4 regions of the Pseudomonas sp. LBUM1673 genome follow, and region 2 is predicted to be linked to each of the others. Evidence: predicted binding sites of a transcription regulator. Region 2 holds the regulator's gene; each other region holds the start of a gene.
The links. Region 2 encodes FliA, which starts transcription of late flagellar genes. Its sites were predicted from a motif close to CTAAAGTTTNNNNNNNNNNNGCCGNTAA; they were not measured.
Positions count from the first base shown of each region.

Region 1: ACA044_RS29920 (methyl-accepting chemotaxis protein) is a predicted target of FliA. The motif match lies at 2,339-2,366, and genes of this name have one in related genera.
Region 3: ACA044_RS00630 (methyl-accepting chemotaxis protein) is a predicted target of FliA. The motif match lies at 1,826-1,853, and genes of this name have one in related genera.
Region 4: motA (flagellar motor stator protein MotA) is a predicted target of FliA. The motif match lies at 2,735-2,762, and genes of this name have one in related genera.

Region 1 covers NZ_CP166780.1:6,538,121-6,543,496, reverse strand. The annotation lists gene ACA044_RS29930 (NorM family multidrug efflux MATE transporter) at 1-1,210, opposite strand, end outside; gene ACA044_RS29925 (LysR substrate-binding domain-containing protein) at 1,368-2,288, shown strand; gene ACA044_RS29920 (methyl-accepting chemotaxis protein) at 2,473-4,449, shown strand; gene ACA044_RS29915 (aldose 1-epimerase family protein) at 4,701-5,376, shown strand, end outside.
Region 2 covers NZ_CP166780.1:4,739,247-4,744,622, reverse strand. The annotation lists gene flhF (flagellar biosynthesis GTPase FlhF) at 1-1,014, shown strand, start outside; gene fleN (flagellar synthesis regulator FleN) at 1,132-1,962, shown strand; gene fliA (RNA polymerase sigma factor FliA) at 1,959-2,699, shown strand; gene ACA044_RS21935 (chemotaxis response regulator CheY) at 2,867-3,238, shown strand; gene ACA044_RS21930 (protein phosphatase CheZ) at 3,261-4,049, shown strand; gene ACA044_RS21925 (chemotaxis protein CheA) at 4,103-5,376, shown strand, end outside.
Region 3 covers NZ_CP166780.1:126,068-131,443, reverse strand. The annotation lists gene ACA044_RS00630 (methyl-accepting chemotaxis protein) at 1-1,710, opposite strand, end outside; gene ACA044_RS00625 (sigma-70 family RNA polymerase sigma factor) at 2,012-2,512, shown strand; gene ACA044_RS00620 (FecR domain-containing protein) at 2,512-3,525, shown strand; gene ACA044_RS00615 (TonB-dependent siderophore receptor) at 3,614-5,376, shown strand, end outside.
Region 4 covers NZ_CP166780.1:617,707-623,082, forward strand. The annotation lists gene asd (archaetidylserine decarboxylase) at 1-29, opposite strand, end outside; gene ACA044_RS02750 (rhodanese-like domain-containing protein) at 49-864, opposite strand; gene ACA044_RS02755 (HDOD domain-containing protein) at 1,132-2,664, opposite strand; gene motA (flagellar motor stator protein MotA) at 2,831-3,682, shown strand; gene motB (flagellar motor protein MotB) at 3,686-4,711, shown strand; gene rsgA (small ribosomal subunit biogenesis GTPase RsgA) at 4,958-5,376, opposite strand, start outside.

The sequences.
Region 1 (5,376 bases), 1.8 Mb from region 2:
CGATCAGCCAGTAGCAACCCAAACCCACCAGGAACGTGGTCTTGGCATCCTTGAGCCCGCGGATGCAGCCCATGGCGATGGTTTGCGTGCCGTCGAACAGCTCGAACCATGCCGCCACCGCCAACAGGCTCACGGCCAGGTTGATGACTTCGCGGAACGCCGGGTCGTTGTGGTCCAGGAACAAGCCGATCAACTGATTCGGCAGCAGCCAGAAGACCATGGCAAACCCCAGCATCGACGCAGCCCCGAAAGCAATGCCGACCCGTCCTGCCAGCCGCGCATCGAGCAATTGCCCGGCGCCGTAATGCTGACCGATGCGCATGGTGATCGCGTAGGAAAGCCCCGCCGGAACCATGAACGCCACCGAGACGATTTGCAGGGCGATCTGGTGCGCCGCCAGTTGCGTACTGCCCATGGTGCCCATGCACAGCGCGGCGAAGGCAAACAGGCCGACTTCTACCGCATAGGTGCCGCCAATCGGCAGGCCCAGGCGCCACAATTCCTGCAAGTACTGACGGTTGGGCCGCGACAGGCCCTGGCGCAACGGATAAGCGTCGTAGGCTGAATGCCGACGAATGTGCAGCGCGAGCGCCAGCGCCATGAGATTGGCAACGATCGCCGTGACCAGGCCGATGCCCACCAGGCCCATTTTTGGCAGGCCGAACATGCCGGTGATTAACGCATAGTTGAGCAGGAAGTTGGCCACCGTGCCGCCGAGGCTGATGACCATCACGGGTGTCGCCCGGCCGATGGCACTGGTGAAGCCGCGCAGTGCCATGAAGCTCAGGTAGCCGGGCAGGGCGAACGGTAGAATCAACAGAAACTGGCCGGCAGCCTGGACGTTGGATTCGGTTTGTCCGAGCAGCAGCAACACCGGTTTGAGGTTCCACAGCAGCAAACCCGCCACCAGCGCCATCAACCAGGCCAGCCACAACCCGGCCTGGGTCAGCCGCGCCGCGCCGATGATATCGCCCGCGCCCTGACGGATCGCCACCAGCGTACCGACCGCCGCGATAACACCGATGCAGAAGATCGACACGAACGAGTAGGTCGCCGCGCCCAGGCCACCACCGGCCAGCGCCTCGGGGCTCAGGCGCGCCATCATCAATGTGTCGGTGAGGACCATCAACATGTGCGCCAACTGCGAGGCAATCAACGGCCCCGCCAGCCGCAAGATGGCCCAGAGTTCAATACGCGCTGGATGCTGCATGGTCATCACGCTCGATTGTCAAAATGAACAGGAAGCGTCGATTCTCGGCGCTCTGCGGGGTTTGCACAAAGGGATAAAAAGGATGGGTGGCATGATTAAAACTCATGCTTGGGAGTTTCTGATAAGTTGGTGCAGTCGCGCTATAGGAGCTTTCCTGATGTCTCGTCGTCTTCCTCCCTTGTATGCCCTTCGAGCATTTGAAGCGGCGGCGCGGCGTAGCTCGTTTACTCGCGCCGCCGAAGAGCTGTCGATCACGCAAAGTGCGGTCAGTCGGCACATTCGTACGCTTGAAGAGCATTTCGCCTGTCGGCTGTTTCATCGCAGCGGGCGCAACCTGCAACTGACCGAATCGGCGCGGCTGATCCTGCCCGGCATTCGTGAAGGCTTCACCGCCCTCGAGCGGGCCTGCAATACCTTGCGTGCCGAGGACGACATCTTGCGCATGAAAGCCCCATCGACCCTGACCATGCGCTGGCTGTTGGCGCGGCTCAGTCGTTTTCGGCACCTGCGACCGGGGAACGAGGTGCAATTGACCAGCGCCTGGATGGACATCGATACGGTGGACTTCAACCACGAACCCTTCGACTGCGCCGTCATTCTTAGCAACGGGCATTTTCCACCGGACTGGGAGGCGACTTTCCTGTTCCCCGAAGAGCTGATTCCGGTCGGTGCACCGAATCTTCTGAAGGATCAACCGTGGGACGTAGCGCGCCTGGCCAGTACCGAGCTGCTGCACCCGACGCCGGATCGACGGGACTGGCGCAACTGGCTGGAGCGCATGGGCCTGACCGATCAAGTCTCGCTCAAGGGCGGGCAGGTATTCGACACGCTGGAGCTGGGCATGATCGCTGCTGCCCGAGGCTATGGCGTGTCCATGGGCGACTTGTTGATGGTGGCGGAGGATGTCGCACAGGGACGGCTGAGTTTGCCGTGGCCGACGGCCGTTGCCAGTGGTGAGAATTATTACCTGGTCTGGCCGAAAACCCGCCCTGGCGGTGAGCGTTTACGCAGGCTCAGCGATTTCCTGCAAGGCGAAGTCCGGGCCATGGAGTTACCGGATGTCGAACGTCTGGGCTGAATCGATGGAGCGACCGCAATGGCGGCCCTGAGCTATATCCCGGTTCATCACTCAAGTATTCGGCTTTGCCGCCGAAAGTCTGCTGATGGGACCTTCGTGCAGGCTCCATGTTTTCCCCCTATCAGAAATTTTGCCGAGTGTGCGATGGGGTCAGGATGATCCGGCCACTGGGTCAGGAGCTGTCATGTCTCAACCTCGTGCTCGGATCGCCTCACAGCTGGGTCTTGCGCTTGCCGTGATACTGGCGATTGTCATCAGTGGCAGTACTGTATTCGCTCTGCGTTCGCTGGACACTGCCAACCTCGCTACCCGCGAAGAGCACCTGGCCAGCGAGGCGCGGTTGCTGGCCGATCAACTGAGCACCTTTCACAGCACGTTGCGTGAAAGTACCCAGCGTCTCAGCGGCCTGTTCGAGAAACGCTTCAGCGCCGGTTTGAGCGTGCACCCGGATGAGCCGGTGACCGTGGCGGGTGTGCAGACCCCGGGCCTGCACCTGGGCAGCGAAGTGCTGAACAACAACTTCAAGGAAGTGGACGAGTTCAAGCAAATGACCGCCGGTGTCGCCACGCTGTTCGTGCGCAAAGGCGAAGACTTCGTTCGGGTCAGCACTTCCCTGAGCAAACAGGACGGCACCCGGGCCATCGGCACGTTGCTGGATCACGCTCATCCGGCCTATACGCGCTTGATGGCGGGGCAGAGCTACGTCGGTCGCGCCTTGCTCTTCGAACGGTCCTACATGACTCAGTACACCCCCGTACGGGACAGTGGCGGTAAGGTGATAGCCGTGCTGTTCGTAGGATTCGATTACACCGACGCGCAGAATGTCCAGTTCGACAACCTCAAGCGCTTTCGCATCGGCCAGACCGGCTCCCTGGCACTGCTGGATGAGCAGAACAAATGGCTGGTGCCGATTGCTGGTGTACAAGCGCTGGATCAGGCGGCCCCGACCATCGTTGGTTTGGCCAAGACGCCGGGCAAGGGCGATTTCTGGAGCGATTCGTCGCAAGACTTCTACAGCATTGCCGTGCCGTTCGAAGGCGGACCATGGTCGGTGGTGGCGAGCATGCCGAAAACCGAAATCCGCGCCGTGACCTGGAGCGTCGGCATTCAATTGGCCATCGGCAGTCTGCTGGCGATGTTGCTGGCAGTCGCTGCGGCGGTCTGGTTGCTGCGCAGCAAACTGGCGCCGCTGGGTGATCTGGTGCGTCAGGCCGAAGCCTTGGGCGCCGGTGATTTGAGTGTGCGCCTGAACGTGTCGAGCAATGACGAGATCGGTCAGTTGGCCCGTGCCTTCAACCAAATGAGCCAGGCGTTGTCGGCCATGGTCGAGCATATCCGCAAGGCCTCGGAAGAGGTCAACAGCCGCGCTCAGGCGTTGTCCGGTTTGTCCGGTGGTGCCTACGAAGGGATGGAGCAGCAGTCCGGCGAAATCACCAGCATGGCCGGCGCTGTAGAAGAATTCAGCGCCACCTCGCTGAACATCGCCGACAACATGGGCAACACCCAGCGTATGGCTCAGGAAAACGCACAGCAAACCCAGATCGGTCGTACGTCGATGGACGAAGCGTCCTCGTCCCTGGAGCAAATCGCCGGTGCGCTGAACAGCACCGCGACGGTGATCAATACCTTGGGGCAGCGCTCCCAGGAAATCGGCGGCATTGTCGGGGTGATTACCGCGATCGCCGAGCAAACCAACTTGCTGGCGCTCAACGCGGCCATCGAAGCCGCCCGTGCCGGTGAGCAAGGCCGTGGGTTTGCGGTGGTGGCCGATGAGGTGCGCAACCTGGCCTCACGCACCCGCCAGGCCACTGACGAAATTTCCGGGATGATCCAAAGCATTCAGCAGGAAACCGGCAACGCCATCAGCACCATGGAGCAGGGCAACGTGCTGATGCAAGAAGGCCTGTCGCGCAACGCCAACGTCGCTTCGGCGCTGGCGCGGATCGATGAACAAAGCCGCTCGGCGGGTCAGCAATTCGCCGCGATCACCACTGCGACCCAGGAACAAAGCAGCACCGCGACCTTGCTCAGCAGCAATCTGCAAAGTATTGCTTTGGCCAACAGTGAGCAGCGGGAAGTGGTGTCGAACCTGGCTGTGACTGCCAAAGAGCTGGAGAAGCTCGCGGCCGATCTGCGGCATGAGGTTGACCGGTTTCGTTGAGTCGCCTCTGAAATCGCCTTCGCGAGCAAGCCCGCTCCCACATTAGATCTGCGGTGACACCCGAGATGAAATGTGGGAGCGGGCTTGCTCGCGAAGGGATCGCCTCAATTCCCGATTTGTCTCAAAGCTGCGAATCAATTCCTTACTGGTTATCTTTCTTGGCATTTAACGCCCGTGTCTCGATTTTTAAGCTTGCTGAAACGTTTCTTCAAGTTTATAAAAATGGCACAACTCCAAGAAAGGCTGCTGCCATGACCCCGCTCAAACTCATCGTTGCCCTCAGCGCACTGTCCGCTGCCTCCCAAGCCATGGCCTGGGACTATGTTTTGCTCGACACCGACAAAGCCGCCCAGAACTGGCAGATCACCAGCCAGCAACTCGGCGTAAAAACCGACAAACCCTTCAGCGTGACCCTGCGCACTTTGCACGGTGGGCGGCAGGAGGGCGTCAGCATCGTCGACATCGATAACGGCACAATGAAACTCTCGGTGGTGCCGACTCGTGGCATGAATGTCCTGCAGGCCTCGGTTGGCGATGTACGCATGGGCTGGGATTCGCCGGTCAAGGAGGTGGTCAATCCATCCTTCATCGAACTCAACGGCCGCGGTGGCCTGGGCTGGCTGGAAGGTTTCAACGAACTGGTCACCCGCTGCGGCTACGAATGGGTCGGCCACCCCGGCATGGACAATGGTGAGCTGCTGACCCTGCACGGTCGCGCCGCCAACATCCCGGCCAACAAAGTCACCCTGCACATCGACGAAAAACCACCGTACGCCATTAGCCTGCGTGGCGAGCTGAAAGAGCAGGCGTTCAAGAAAGTCGACTTTTCCGTCGCAACCGAACTGGTCACCGAACCCGGCAGCGTAGCGTTCGCCCTCAACGACACCCTGACCAACAACGGCGACTATCCGAAGGAATACCAGGCGC
Region 2 (5,376 bases):
CTGATCGAACCGACCTACGCCGAACCTCGTCGTGCAGCGCCGGCCCCTGCGCCAGCCTCCGGTGGCGTCGACCCGCGTGCATTCGATTCGATGCGTTTCGAACTCAACAGCCTGCGTGAACTGATGGAAGTACAACTGGGCTCGCTGGCCTGGAATCAGCTGCAAGGCAGCCGTCCGGCCCAAGCCAACCTCTGGCGTCGCCTGCAACGCATCGGCCTGTCCGGCCCGTTGTCGCGGGATCTGCTGGCGCTGATTACCGACATTGAAGAGCCCCGTCAGGCCTGGCGCATGTTGCTCGCGCACCTGGCGCGGATGATCGCCACCCCGGAAGTCGAGCCACTGGAAGAGGGCGGCGTGATTGCCATGGTCGGCCCGGCCGGCATGGGCAAGACCACCACGCTGGCCAAGCTCGCGGCCCGTTACGTGCTCAAGTACGGCGCACAGAACATCGCGCTGGTGAGCATGGACAGCTATCGCATTGGTGCCCAGGAACAGCTCAAGACCTTGGGCCGGATCCTCAACGTGCCAGTTACCCACGTCGACCCGGGCCAATCGCTGGGGCAGGCGCTGGAGCCCATGCTGCGCAAACGCGTGGTGCTGATCGATACCGCCGGCCTGCAGGCCAGCGACCCGGCACTGCGCATGCAACTCGAAAGTCTGGCTGGACGGGGCATCAAATCAAAAAATTATCTGGTCTTGGCAACCACCAGCCAGAAACAGGTTCTAACCGCCGCTTATCACAGTTACAAACGTTGCGGCCTTGCCGGCTGCATCCTGACTAAACTGGATGAAACGGCAAGTCTGGGCGAGGTGTTGAGCCTGGCTATCAGTCATGAGTTGCCGGTGGCTTATCTGACCGATGGCCCGCGGATTCCGGATGATTTGCATCTACCGCGTCGTCATCAGTTGGTTAGCCGCGCCGTCAGCGTGCAAATGCAGGAAGAACCCAGCGAAGAAGCCATGGCTGATATGTTCGCTGACCTTTACCACAGCCCGACCAAGCGGGTTGGCTGAGGTATTAATGAACAGTTTTTGTACCTACATCGATGGTCTGCCATGCATTGTTCTGTTGATGAACGCGCAGCCAGTAATGTGGCCTCCGTCTAAGTAAGACAAGGTAAAGAAAATAACATGGGCAGCATGCATCCCGTACAGGTGATCGCGGTGACCGGCGGCAAAGGTGGCGTCGGGAAGACTAACGTGTCAGTGAACTTGTCCCTGGCTTTAGCTGAGCTCGGCCGGCGAGTCATGCTGCTGGATGCCGATCTGGGGCTGGCGAACGTCGACGTCCTGCTGGGACTGACACCCAAGCGCACCCTGGCCGACGTGATCGAAGGCCGCTGTGAGCTGCGCGACGTGCTGTTGCAGGGGCCTGGCGGTATTCGCATCGTCCCGGCCGCATCCGGCACCCAGAGCATGGTTCATCTGAGCCCGGCCCAGCATGCCGGCCTGATCCAGGCCTTCAGCGATATCGGCGACAACCTCGACGTATTGGTGATCGACACCGCTGCGGGCATTGGTGACTCGGTGGTCAGCTTCGTGCGCGCAGCGCAAGAAGTCTTGCTGGTGGTATGCGACGAGCCGACCTCGATCACCGACGCCTACGCGCTGATCAAACTGCTGAACCGCGACTACGGCATGAACCGTTTCCGCGTCCTGGCCAACATGGCGCAGAGCCCGCAGGAAGGCCGCAACCTGTTCGCCAAGTTGACCAAGGTCACGGATCGTTTTCTCGACGTCGCCTTACAATATGTCGGCGCGGTGCCTTACGACGAATGCGTGCGCAAGGCCGTGCAGAAGCAGCGTGCCGTCTACGAAGCCTTTCCGCGTTCCAAGTGCGCCCTGGCGTTCAAGGCCATTGCGCAGAAGGTCGATACCTGGCCGCTGCCTGCCAATCCACGTGGGCACCTGGAATTTTTCGTCGAGCGCCTCGTGCAACAAACCGCAGGACCCGTCCTATGACAGCCAGTGGCTACAACCTCTACAAGAAGTCGGCACGTGACGCGCAGTACGAGCTGATCGAGCGTTACGCGCCACTGGTCAAACGTATTGCCTACCATTTGCTGGCGCGTTTGCCGGCCAGTGTCCAGGTCGAAGACCTGATCCAGGCCGGGATGATCGGCCTGCTTGAAGTGTCGACCAAATACGACGCCAGCAAAGGCGCGAGTTTCGAGACGTACGCGGGCATACGAATCCGCGGCGCAATGCTCGATGAAGTGCGCAAGGGGGACTGGGCGCCACGTTCGGTCCACCGCAATACCCGCATGGTCAGCGACGCGATTCGCTCGATTGAAGCTAAAACCGGCCGTGACGCTAAAGATCACGAGGTTGCGGCCGAACTCCAATTGAGTCTCGACGATTATTACGGGATTTTGAACGACACCCTGGGCAGCCGGTTATTCAGTTTCGACGATCTGTTGCAGGACGGCGAACACGAAGGGCTGCATGAGGATGGCGCGAGTGCTCATCTCGAGCCGTCACGCGATCTGGAAGATGAACGCTTCCAGGCAGCGCTGGCGGATGCGATTGCCAATTTGCCGGAGCGTGAGCGACTGGTGTTGGCGCTGTACTACGACGAAGAGTTGAATCTCAAGGAAATCGGTGAGGTCCTGGGGGTCAGCGAATCGCGGGTCAGCCAGTTACACAGCCAGTGCGCGGCCCGTTTGCGGGGGCGTTTGGGGGAGTGGCGAGCGCGCTGAAGGCAGTGTGGGGACACTGCGAATGGAGCGGGTGTGGTGTTGAACTGCGCCGGTCTCGATCTGTTGTGCTCCAGACAGTCATTGAGTGCTTTGCCGGATTGATTGAAATGGCGCGTCCAGGTGCTGGGCGCGTTTAAGACTGCTTGGAGGTCGAATTGGACAAGAACATGAAAATCCTCATCGTTGATGACTTCTCAACGATGCGGCGGATCATAAAAAACCTGTTGCGTGACCTTGGGTTCACCAACACCGCCGAGGCTGATGACGGGCTGACCGGGTTGCCGATGCTGCAAAGCGGTAACTTCGATTTTCTGGTCACCGACTGGAACATGCCCGGTATGACCGGCATCGACCTGCTTCGTGCGGTACGCGCCGATGAAAGGCTCAAGCACCTGCCGGTGCTGATGGTGACCGCTGAAGCCAAGCGCGAGCAGATCATCGAAGCGGCCCAGGCCGGTGTTAACGGCTATGTGGTCAAACCCTTCACGGCCCAGGCGTTGAAAGAAAAAATCGAGAAGATTTTCGAACGCATCGGTTGAGAAACTGCGCCACGGGGGAGCTATGGAGCATATCGAATCTTCACAGGGCGATTTTGAGTCGACCCTGAAAAAACACGCGGTCGAACTGGTCGAAAGCCTTGAAAAAGGCAGGTTCGGCGACGCTGTGCAACTGATCCATGAGCTCAACCAGACCCGTGACCGTGGCCTGTACCAGGAAGTGGGCAAGCTCACCCGCGAGCTGCATAGCGCGATCGTCAATTTCCAGATTGACCCGCACATGCCGCAAGCCGAGGAAGTGTCTCAGATCACGGATGCCACCGAGCGCCTGTCCTATGTGGTCAAGCTGACCGAGGCCGCGGCCAATCGCACCATGGACCTGGTGGAAAACGCCACGCCGCTGATCAACAGCCTGAGCGACGAAGCTCAGGCGCTGAGCACGGATTGGGGACGGTTCATGCGTCGCGAAGTCGGGGCTGAAGAGTTCCGCGAACTGGCCCGGCGGGTCGACGGTTTCCTGACACGCAGCAGCGAAGACAACCGCGTCGTGTCGAGCAACCTCAACGACATTCTGCTGGCCCAGGATTACCAGGACCTCACCGGTCAGGTGATCAAACGCGTGACCCAACTGGTCACCGAAGTTGAAAGCAACCTGCTCAAACTCGTGCTCATGGCAAGCCAGGTAGACCGCTTTGCGGGTATCGAACATGACCATGAAGCGATGCTGGCTGAAAAAGATCCGCAAAAACATCTCTCGCAGGGTGAAGGTCCGCAGATTCATGCCGATAAAAGAGAAGACGTTGTGTCCGGTCAGGACGATGTGGACGATTTGTTATCCAGCCTAGGATTTTAGAGTTTTAGCATTTTAGGTTTTTTAGGTTTTTAGACCTCAGGAGCACCCCCTTAATGAGCTTCGGCGCCGATGAAGAGATCCTTCAGGATTTCCTGGTTGAGGCCGGCGAGATTCTAGAGCAACTGTCCGAACAGCTGGTCGAGCTTGAAAGCCGACCGGATGATGCGGACTTGCTCAATGCAATTTTTCGCGGTTTTCACACTGTAAAAGGGGGCGCCGGCTTCCTCCAGCTCAACGAGCTGGTGGAGTGCTGTCACATCGCCGAGAACGTGTTCGACATCCTGCGCAAGGGTGAACGACGCGTCGACTCGGAACTGATGGACGTGGTTCTCGAAGCGCTGGACGCGGTGAACAGCATGTTCAGCGAAGTCCGCGAACGCGGCCCGATCACGGCTGCCACGCCTGAATTGCTGGCCGCTCTGGCCCGTCTGGCCGAGCCGCAAACCGCCGATGAAGCGGCACCTGTCGCTGAAGTGGTGCAAGAGCCTGCCGCTGAAAGCGAATCAGGTGACATTACCGATAACGAATTCGAGCAACTGCTGGACTCGCTGAACGCCGTCAAGGCTCAGGCCGAGGCTCCCGTGGTTGCTGCGCTGCCTGCCACCGATGCGGCTGCAAGTGACGAAATTACCGATGCCGAGTTCGAGTCGTTGCTCGATCAATTGCACGGCAAAGGCCAGTTCGCTGTCGATGCAGTGGCTGTGCCCGCTGCACCGGCTGCCCCGAAAGCGGGAGGCGACAGCTCCGACATTACCGACGACGAGTTCGAAACACTGCTCGACCAGCTGCACGGCAAGGGCAACTTTGCGGTCGATGCGCTGGAATCGGCCATTGCTTCGGCTCCGGCCCCGGCTGCGCCAACCGCTAAAGCGGCCGGCGGCGATCTGATCTCTGATCATGAGTTCGAATCGCTGCTCGACGAATTGCACGGCAAGGGCAAGTTCACTGAAGTGGGCACAGGTGCTGCTGTTTCTGCGGTAGCAACCCCTGTCGCCAAGGCTGCTGCGCCCGCACCTGTGGCCAAAGCGCCCGAGCCAAAAGCCGAAGCGCCCAAGCCTGCCGCCGCTGCTGCACCGGCACCTGCTCGTGCCCCGGCCGCTCCGCCTGCGGAAAAACCGGCCAGCGAAGCCGAGACCACTGTGCGGGTCGATACCGCGCGCCTCGACGAGATCATGAACATGGTCGGCGAGTTGGTGCTGGTGCGTAACCGCTTGGTCCGTCTGGGCCTCAACAGCGGCGACGAAGCCATGTCCAAGGCCGTGTCGAACCTCGACGTGGTCACGGCCGACCTGCAAACTGCGGTCATGAAGACCCGGATGCAGCCGAT
Region 3 (5,376 bases), 2.2 Mb from region 2:
CGCGGCCACCGATTGGTTCATGCCGTCGATTTCGCCGATGCGCTGGGTCACGCTGACCAGTCGCAGGCCGGCCTGGTTCGCCACTTCGACGCTCTGTTCGCTGGACACCTGACTGGCGTTCATGGTGGTCACCGCTTCGCGAGAACCGATCTGCAGCGAACTGATCATCTTGTGGATTTCTTCCGCCGACTCCTGGGTGCGATGAGCCAGGTTACGCACCTCGTCCGCCACCACCGCAAAACCACGACCGGCCTCACCGGCACGGGCCGCTTCGATGGCCGCGTTGAGCGCCAGCAAATTGGTCTGCTGGGAGATGCCTTTGATCACATCGAGAATATGACCGATGTTGTCGGTGCTCGCGTTCAGGGTTTCGATCTGCGTGCAGGACAAGCTGATTTTTTGCGACAGCTCGGTCATGGCCAAGATGGTTTTTTCCACCACCTGACGACCGTCATCGGCCTGCTCGCTCGCGCCGCTGGCGTGTTGCGAAGCATCGGCGGCGTTGCGGGCGATTTCCTGAGTGGCGGCGCCCAATTGGTTGATCGCCGCGGCCACGCTGTTGGTGCGGGCGCTTTGTTCGTCGGAGCCGATGATCGAAGCGTTGGACGATGCCATCACCCGTTGCGACAGGTCATGAACCTGACGGGTCGCCGAGGACACTTCGGAAATCGACGCGTGAATCCGCTCCACAAACTGGTTGAAGGAACCGCCCAACTCGCCGAACTCATCTTTGCCTTCTACAACCAGACGACGGGTCAGGTCGCCCTCGCCCTGAGCGATGTCCTGCATCGCACGGCCCATCGTGGTCAGCGGACGCATCAGCACATTAATCAGCAGACTCAGCAGCACCGCAATGGCGGTCACGGCGACGAACATCGCAATCAGTGCCGAGGTGCGGAACTGGCTCAGTGGTGCGTAGGCCTTGGCCTTGTCGATCGACAGACCGATGTACCACTCGGCATTCGGCAAACCACTCACCGGCGTGAACGAGAGAATGCGGTCCTGCTTGTTCAGTTCTACTTCCTGAATGCCTTTCCCGATACGGACGCTGGAACCCGGATAGATGTCTTTCAGGTTCTTCATCACCTGATCCTTGTCCGGACTGACGATCACTTGACCGTCGGCGCTAACGAGGAACGCGTGACCGATGCCACCGAAGTCCACCGAGTTGATGATCTTCACCAGGGTTTCCAGACTCAGGTCGCCGCCGACGACACCCAGCAGTTCGCCTTTCTTTTTCACCGGCATGGCGATGGTCACCACCAGCCCACCGACCGCGGCCATGTAAGGCGGAGTCAGCATGGTCTTGTCGGCGACCACAGCTTGCTTGTACCAGGGGCGCTGACGCGGATCGTAGCCGTCCGGCATCTTCGCGTCAGGGCGCTGGGTGAACACACCATTGGCCTGCCCGACGTAGGTGAACTGGAAGTTCGAGGTGAGGGCGGGTTGATCGACCAGCCCCGGCAAATCGGCATTGACGCCTTGATGAGCGACGTTCTGCGCGAGGTTTTCCAGGATCAGCACGCGGCCGCTCATCCAGTTCTGCACGCTGCTGGCGGTCAGATCGCCGGCTTGTTCAACAGAGGATTCGAGGTTTTGCCGAATGGTGTTTCGCTGCAGATAGTCGTTGTACAAAGTGAACAACGCAAAAGCCAGCACCACGACGCCTGAAGCGGCCAGCAGGATTTTATGGCTGAACTTGAGATTCATTTCATGGCACTTCTTATGCAAAAGGGGGGATGCGTTCCGGGTTGCAACATTCCATGTAACAGCGCAGACGGCATTCTGGGGCCGCTCTACTTTGGTGCACGCATGTCTCATCAGTCTGTCGGCACGAGTGGGAGAAAACTTAGGGGGTTTGTACGAAACCTGTCAGTTACCCGCCGAACGGCGTCTTAGAGCGCCCGCGCAGCCTTGTTTATCAATGGTGCATGAACGGCAGTTGCAAATCTTTCGACCCTTGATGACAATGCGACTAATTATCATTTGTGATGTTCGGGCTGTCGCGTTCATGTCCTCACCTGAGTTTGCAGTACAGGCGCTTTACAGCAGCCATCACGGGTGGCTCAACACGTGGCTGCGCGCTCGATTGGGCAATGCGGCCGATGCGGCAGATCTGGCCCAGGACACCTTTGTCCGTCTGCTGCAAAGAACCGAACGCCTGGAACTCAAGGCTCCACGCGCTTTTCTGCGAACCATCGCCCGCGGTCTGGTGATCGACCATTGGCGTCGCGAGGAAATCGAGCGCGCGTACCTGGAAACCATCGCCCATTTGCCCGAGGCCGAAACCCCGAGCGCCGAGGCGCGGGCATTGGTGCTCGAATTGCTGGAAAGCATCGCCCGCATGCTTGAGGGTCTGAAGCCAAAAGTGCGTCAGGCGTTTCTGCTGGCCCAATGCGAAGGACTTACCCACAAGCAGATCGCCGAACATATGGGATTGTCCCTGCGTTCGGTGGAGCGTTATGTGGCCGACGCGCTGTATCACTGCTACGTGTTGCGGTATGAAGCGTGATGCCTGTGGATAACTCAGCGCTGAACCATCGCAGCGAGCCCCAACAGCAGGTGGTCAAACAAGCCATCCACTGGCTGCTGCGCCTGCGTAGCAACGCGACCAATTCCAGACTGCGCCAGCAATGCGACGTCTGGCGCGCGGAACACTATGAACACGAACTGGCCTGGCAACGGGTGCAGTCCCTGCAAGCCGAGTTGAGCAGCAATCTGCGTGCGGTACCCGGCGCTCAAGTCGCCTTCAATACCTTGGAAAACAGCGCACAGGGACTCGGACGGCGCCAGGCATTGAAGCTGCTGTCGGGTGCGTTGCTGATGGGTTCGGCGGCGTGGCTGGGCAAGGATACGATCGGCTGGCAACAGTGGACCGCCGACTTCGCCACCGCGACAGGCGAGCGACGTGGTTTCCAATTGCCGGATGGCACACGCCTGGAGCTCAACACCGCCAGTGCGGTGGATCTGGACTACACCGCGCAGCAGCGTCTGATCAAACTGACTCGCGGCGAGATCATCGTGACGTGCGGCGGGGCGAACGAGGGCTCTTCGTTTGATCAACCGTTGCGGGTACAAAGCCGCCACGGCGTGTTCGAAGGGGTGGCCGCGCGCTTCATCGTTCGTCAGGACGCCGACTGCACACGGCTCAGCGTCACCAGCGGCATGATCGCGATCCAGTCGCCACGGGCTGCCGACGGACTGCCGATTCAGGTACAGGCCGGGCAGAGCTATCTGATCGATCGCAGTCGAGCGCAGCTGGCACCGCCCCAGGACATGGATGCCGGCGCCTGGGTCGACGGCCTGATCGTCACTCGCAACATGCGCCTCGGGGATTTCATTAATGAAGTCGGGCGTTACCGGCCCGGGTATCTGAGCTGCGCGGCGGACATTGCCAACTTGCGCCTGTCCGGGGTTTTCCGTCTCGAAGACACCGACAGGCTGCTGGCCATCCTGCCGCAAACCCTGCCGGTGCAACTGCGCTACCGCACTCGCTGGTGGGTGACGCTGGAGCGACAGGCCTAAATTATTTTTGGCGGGTTTTCCGAACCAGTCCGGCTTAGTCAGTAAGCACTTCAACTCTGCCTTCAGCGACTTCCTACGGAAACCTACAATGACTGTGCGCGCCATCAGTAAGAGTCCTCTCCATTTTGCCGCAGAATCAGGCGTCTTGCGCCATGCCATCCGCGCGGCACTGTTCTCGACCGCCTTGGGTGTCGGCCTGGTGCCCACACTTGGCGTTGCAGCACAGGGCAGCGAGACCAGTAGCCACCGCTACAATATTGCCGCTGGCCCCTTGAGCGATGTGCTCAACCAATTCGCGCGTCAGGCAGGGATCACCCTGTCGACGACTCCGGCTCAGACTCAGGGACTTCAGTCGCCGGGATTACAGGGCGACTATTCAGCGGATCAGGCGTTGAGTCATTTGCTCAATGGCACGGGGCTTGTTGCCGTCAGTCAGGATGGCAGCAGCTATGTGCTGCGGCCCGTCGCTGAAACCGAAGCCCTGGCACTGCCCACCACCGACATCAAAGGCTTCGCCCTGGGTAATGCGCTGGGCAGCATGGATGGCTACAACGCGACTCACAGCCAGATCGCCACCAAGACCAGTACCGCGCTACTGGAAACCACGCAAAGCGTGTCCGTGGTAACCCGCGAGCAAATGGACGACCAGGGCTCGCAAACCGTCTCCCAGACGATGCGCTACACACCGGGCGTGCTGACCAATCCTTATGGCGCGACCCACCGTTATGACTACGTGGCAATGCGCGGTTTCAACGACGGCTCGGTGGATAACATCTACCTCGACGGCCTAAAGTCCATGGGTGACAGCGGCACCTATAGCACCATGCAGGTGGACCCGTATTTCCTCGAACGGGTCGATATTCTCAAAGGGCCGTCGTCGGTGCTCTACGGTCGCAGCTCACCGGGCGGGCTGGTGGCATTGACCAGCAAGAAACCGTTGTATGAGCCCTATCACCAGGTCCAGGCCACGGTGGGCACCCAAGGCCAGCGCGGCATGGGTTTTGACTTCAGCGGGCCGGTGGATGATGACAAGCGTATTGCCTATCGCCTGACAGGGTTGTCGGATCAGTCCGACACACAGTTCGATCACAACAAGGAAAAGCGCTTCGCCTTGGCGCCGACGGTGAGCATCGATTTCACCGAAGATACCTCGCTGACCCTGCAAGCCTATCTGCAACACGACCCTGACGGCGGCTATCACGGCGGCGTCCCGGCCGATGGCACGATCCATCAGCGCAACGGCAATCGGATCTCTCCAAACTTCTTCGAAGGCGAGCCGGGCATTGATGGTTTCCAGCGTGACCAGCAGTCCTTCGGTTATCAGTTCGAACACCGCTTCAACGACGTCTTCACCGCGCGGCAGAACTTTCGTTATCTCGACTCCAAGGTGAAGATCGATCAGGTTTACGCCTATGGCTGGACCACGCCCACCAGTAACGAATTGAACCGCTATTACACCGGCGGCGACGAAAAGCTCCACGCGTTTATCGTCGATAACATGCTGCAAGCCGAGTTCTTCACCGGCGCAACCAAGCACACCGTGCTGATGGGCGCGAACTACCAACGACGCAAGACGGTGGTCGACTGGACCAGCGGCGGTCTTGCGCCGATCGATGGGTTCAATCCGGTGTACGGCAATTCGGCCATCGACTTCTACAGCCCGATCAGCTATCTGCGTCGCCTGGAACAGACCGGCGTCTACCTGCAAGACTTGATCGAGATGGATAAGTGGCGCTTCTCCCTGGGTGTGCGTCAGGACTGGGTCGAAACCTCCGATGAAAATCGGCTGGCTGAAGCTGGACGCCCCGTGGGCACGGAAATCAGTGACAAACGCACCAAGCTGACAGGGCG
Region 4 (5,376 bases), 2.7 Mb from region 2:
TGGCTGAGGATAAACAAACGTTTTTTCATTAACTGTCCTTAAAAAACCTTAAATCTCTACGGGCGTGTCGGGATGGTTGCCCCATTCGCCCCAGGAGCCGGCGTAGCCTTTGACTCGCGGATAACCGAGCGACTTGGCCACCAGGTAGGTGAAGCCAGAACGATGGTGAGTCTGGCAGTGGGTAATGACTTCTTTGTCTTTGGTGATACCGAGTTGTTCCAGGATTTTCGGCATGTCGGTGCGGATACGCAGGTTGCGCGTCTGATCCATGGCGGCGGTCCATTCGAAATTGACCGCGCCGGGAATGTGCCCGCCCTTGGCCGCCAGCACTTTCTCGCCGGAGTATTCCAGCGGCCCGCGCGCGTCCCAGATCGCCAGGTCGGCGGCACCGAGACGGCTTTGCAGGTATTCGCGGGTGGCGGTGGGTTCGTCGTGCAGCGTCAGGGCGACCGGTCCACCGACCGCTGCCGGGATCTGGATCGACATGGGCAGGCCTTCTGCCAGCCAGGCCGGCAGGCCGCCGTCGATATAGTGGTAGTTGCTGTGGCCGATGACATCCAACAGCCAGATAAAGCGCCCGGCCCAACCGCCGCCTTCATCGTCATAGACGACGTAGACCGCATCGGGGTTGTGTCCCAGTTCGCCGAACAATGCTTCAAGAGCGGCTTGGGTTGGCAGCAGGCCTGGCGCAGGCGCCTGACCCAGCTGAGTGCGTTTTGGATCGACAAAGCGTGCACCGGGAATATGCCCTGCGGCATAGCGGGCGCTGCTGGTCAGGTCCACCAGAATCAGTTCGCGGGAGTCGAGACGCGGGAGCAGGTCGCTCGGTTCGATCACCAGCGCCAAGCCAGAGAAGTCAGACATGTGAGGTCTCCAGAGCACAAAGGGGAGGATTGTAGCGCAGCGTCATGAGGGCCTGTTATCAGTTATTGCGGCGCAGGAAATAACTGAAAACAGGCCCTGTTGGTTAATGCCGGGCCGTAGCAGCTGTCGAGCTTGCGAGGCTGCGTTCGGCTGCGCAGCAGTCGTAAAACCATAACGTGCGGTACGTCAGGCAAACCATGTAGGCCGGATTCACGACTGCTGCGCAGCCGAGCGCAGCCTCGACAGCTGCTACACCAGCATCAGGCCCTAGCGGTGGCTAAAGCTGTGCAGGGCTTTCTCGATGCACTGCGCGGTTTTGCCGAACGCTTGCACGGTGATTTCCGAGAACGGCCCGCCGCCCTGATCCGCCACCACGATCATGATCACCCGGCCGTTGTTGACCAAGGAGCGCAGCAGCAGGTGTTCACCGCCAAACTGCGAACGCAGGCTGGCCGGCAACAGGGCCGAGAATTGTGCGTTGTTGGCCGGTGTCAGGCGCACTTGGGCCTGTTGCGTGAGCAGGCGCTGCAGCACGGTGCTCTGGCTGACTACCAGGTTCAGGCCGGCCGTTTCTTTGGGCAGCCCGGCGGTCTGGTTCACACGCAGATTGGCATGTGTGCGGTCGGCCATCAGAATCATCACCCGCCGCATGCCACACGCCACCAGGGCGTCTCGGGCCGATGTGGTCAAGTGCATGGCATTGGTGAAACGGCTCGGCTCCACCAGCAATTCGGCGCATTGCTTGCGCCACTTCGCCAGGTCTTCGGCAGTGGGCGCCGGGGCCGGCAGCAAACCGGCGTGAACGCGGTTGATGCCCGACGGCCAGATCAGCGATTCGGCCGGGTGCCAGAGGTCCGGCATGGCGTGTTGGCGGGCGCTATTGGCGGCCTGTTGGTGCAATTGTTGCTGCACCTCATCCATCGGCATTTGCAGGTAAAGGCTGGTGAGGTATTGCCAGCGTTCACAGTGAGGGCTGTCCCAGGCCTGTTGTGCCGACAACGCCAGACCATTGGCCAGCAGCACGGTATTGGCTGGCTGATTGAGCCAGCGGCGCAGCGTCGGGTCGTCATCGAGGCGGTTCTGTTGTCGCAGCGGGTGATCGCTGTCACGCGCGATGCGCAGGACTTTCACCAGTTCACGTTGCTCGCTGCGCAGCAGTCGATACCCCTGCTGCACCCAGATCGGCAAGTGCCAGGTGTCCACCAGTGCCAGACAGACTTCCAGCAGGCGTACGCCAAATAATTGCTTTTCGACTTTGCGCGCCGACTCGCCTTTATGGATGACCCGCAGCTCCCACTCTTCAAGCAGCTGCGGATGGGTCAATGCCATGGGCCAGAGCGGCGAAAGAAACAGCAGGCTGCCCCAGTGGATGTCCTGCCACAACCGCGCCAGGCGACCGGCAAAAAAACCATTGGCCTGTTGGGTGGCGTGCTGGCTGATCAGTTGAAGCTGGCGCAGGGCGACAGGGATCTGCGATTGGGGTTCGGCGGGCAGGCGCTCGAGCAATTCTTCGGTGCGTTTCAAACCGAGGCGATTGATCGCCACCTCAAGGTTTTCAGCCGGCGTGGTCATGCTGCCATGGGTGTGACGGTTGGCTTCGCGAATCACGCTCAAGGCCAGGGCCGGGCTGTCCTGCATCAGTTCGGCAATGTCGCGCAGAGAGCTGCGGCTATCGCGGATCGCTTTGCAGACTTGGTCGTGACTGGTTTGCGGAACTGGCAGATGCACGCCATCGAGAAGCTTGACCCAGCCTTCGAGAGTGGTCGGTTTTTGGGTTGGGACGTTCGTTTCGTTAGCCATGTCTGGACGCGATCATCGTCTGCATTACCTATGCCCGGTGCGGGTCAAATTGGCTTTTCGCCTGAACTGGCTATAGTCTGGCGCAGTTTTGCCGATAAGTAGAAGAAGAGATTGTTTAACTTCCGAATATGACCTTGAACCCGACTCAGTAAGTGCTCTCCTACCTATGGCTAAAATTATCGGCATCATCGTCGTATTCGCGAGCGTGCTCGGCGGATACGTGCTTTCCCACGGCAAGATTGCCGCCCTCATTCAGCCTTTCGAGGTGATGATTATCGGTGGCGCAGCCCTTGGTGCATTCCTGCAGGCCAACCCCGGTCATATGACGATGCATGTGCTCAAGAAGTCCTTGGGCATGTTCAGTTCGCGTTTCAACCACACCTTCTACCTTGAAGTGCTGGGACTGATTTACGAGATCCTCAACAAGAGCCGTCGCGAAGGCATGATGGCGATCGAAGGCGACATCGAAGATGCCGCCGCGAGCCCGATCTTCGCCAAGTACCCGGCGGTCCTGAAAGATGACCGCATGACCGCGTACATCTGCGATTACCTGCGCATCATGTCGTCCGGCAACATGGCTCCCCATGAGCTTGAAGGCTTGTTCGACATGGAACTCACCAGCCTCAAGGAAGACCTGGACCACCCCTCCCACGCAGTCAACGGCATCGCCGATGCCATGCCGGGTTTCGGTATCGTCGCGGCGGTATTGGGTATTGTGGTGACCATGGCTTCCCTGGGTGAAAGCGACCAGAAAATGATCGGCCTGCACGTAGGTGCGGCTCTGGTGGGTACCTTCTTCGGTATTCTCGCTGCCTACGGTTTCTTTGGCCCGCTGGCCCACGCCCTGGGGCACGATGCCAAGGAAGAACTGAACGTCTACGAAGCCATCAAGGCTTCGCTGGTGGCTTCGGCTTCCGGCATGCCGCCATCGCTGGCGGTGGAATTCGGTCGCAAGGTTCTGTACCCGGCGCACCGTCCTAGCTTCGCTGAGCTGGAACAAGCGGTTCGCGGTCGCTAAGTCATGGAAAATAACCAGCCGATAATCATCAAGCGCGTCAAGAAGTACGCGGGCGGGCATCACGGGGGCTCCTGGAAAATCGCTTTCGCGGACTTCGCGACGGCGATGATGGCGTTCTTCCTGGTGCTGTGGTTGTTGTCCACGGCAACACCGGAACAGAAGATCGCCATTGCCGGTTACTTCAAGGACCCAGTCGGTTTTGCCGAAAGCGGTACGCCGTACATCATCGATCTGGGCGGCTCGCCGACCCTGGCACCGGAGAACACCCTCAACCCCGAGGTGAAATCCCAGCCCCAGCCAGACAAGGTGACTATCGATTCCGAACAGGTCGAAGGCATGGCCGAGCAGGTCGAGAAGGAACGCCTGGAGCTGTTGCTGCAAGAGTTGCAGAACAAGGTCGAAGAAAACCCGCAACTGCAGAAGTTCAAGGACCAGATTCTCTTCGAGATCACCCGGGACGGTTTGCGCATCCAGATCGTGGACGCCGAGAACCGCCCGATGTTCGACTCCGGCAGTGCGCGTCTGAAGCCGTATTTCGAAGACATTCTGCTGGCCATGGCCGACACCATCAAAGCGGTGCCGAACAAGATCAGCATCAGCGGCCACACCGATGCCAAGCCATACTCGGGCACCGGCGACTTCGGCAACTGGGAACTCTCGGCCAACCGCGCCAACGCGGCTCGCCGTGCATTGATCGCCGGTAGCTATCCGGACGCTCAGGTGGCACGAGTCGTGGGTTATGCCTCGTCGGCGCTGTTCGATCGGGAGAACCCGTTCAACCCGGTCAACCGGCGGATCGACATCGTCGTGCTGACCAAGAAAGCCCAGCGTGCCATCGAAGGTTCACAAGGTGCGGAACCTGCGGCAGTGCCGACGCAAGGGCAGGGTGGTCCGGGCGAAGTGCCCGCGCCGCCAGCCGATCCGAACGCATTGCCGGCGGATAAAGAACCACTGCCGGCCCATGAGCTTCGCGAGCGTTTGAACCTGTTTGATGATCCGGCGCCGAAACCGGCAGCGCCAGCCAAGTAGTGACCACAAAAAGGCCGCGATAGTCGCCAATGCCCGTCAGCTAAGGCGCGGAATCTGTGGGAGCGGGCTTGCTCGCGAAGGCGGTGTGTCAGGCGACATCGATATTGACTGTGTCGCCGTCTTCGCGAGCAAGCCCGCTCCCACATGGATTGCGCTTAATCGACTGGCATTAGCGATCATCGCGGCTTTTTTGTCTCTGCAGGCTGCTGATCATTTTCGTAGCGTCACGAAAATGATCAAGGCTGCTTAATAGCTGCTTTCCGGCAAACTGGCGATGATCGAGCGATAGCTGTTCATCCGTTGCTGCTGCACACGGCCCTCTTCCAGCGCCTTGAGCAGGGCGCAACCCGGTTCGCGATCATGCTTGCAATCGCGGAAACGGCAGGTGCCGATCAGGTCGTTGAACTCGATGAAACCGGCTTCGACGTCGGCGCGGCTGACGTGACCCAGGCCGAATTCACGGATACCCGGGGAGTCGATCAGTTCACCGCCACCGGGGAAGTGGAACAGCCGCGCGGTGGTGGTGGTGTGGGTGCCCTGGCCCGACAGCTCGGACAACGGGCCGACGCGGGTTTCGACTTCCGGCAGCAGGCTGTTGACCAACGACGATTTGCCGACACCGGACTGGCCGACGAACACGCTGATGCGCCCGTCCAGTTGCTCCT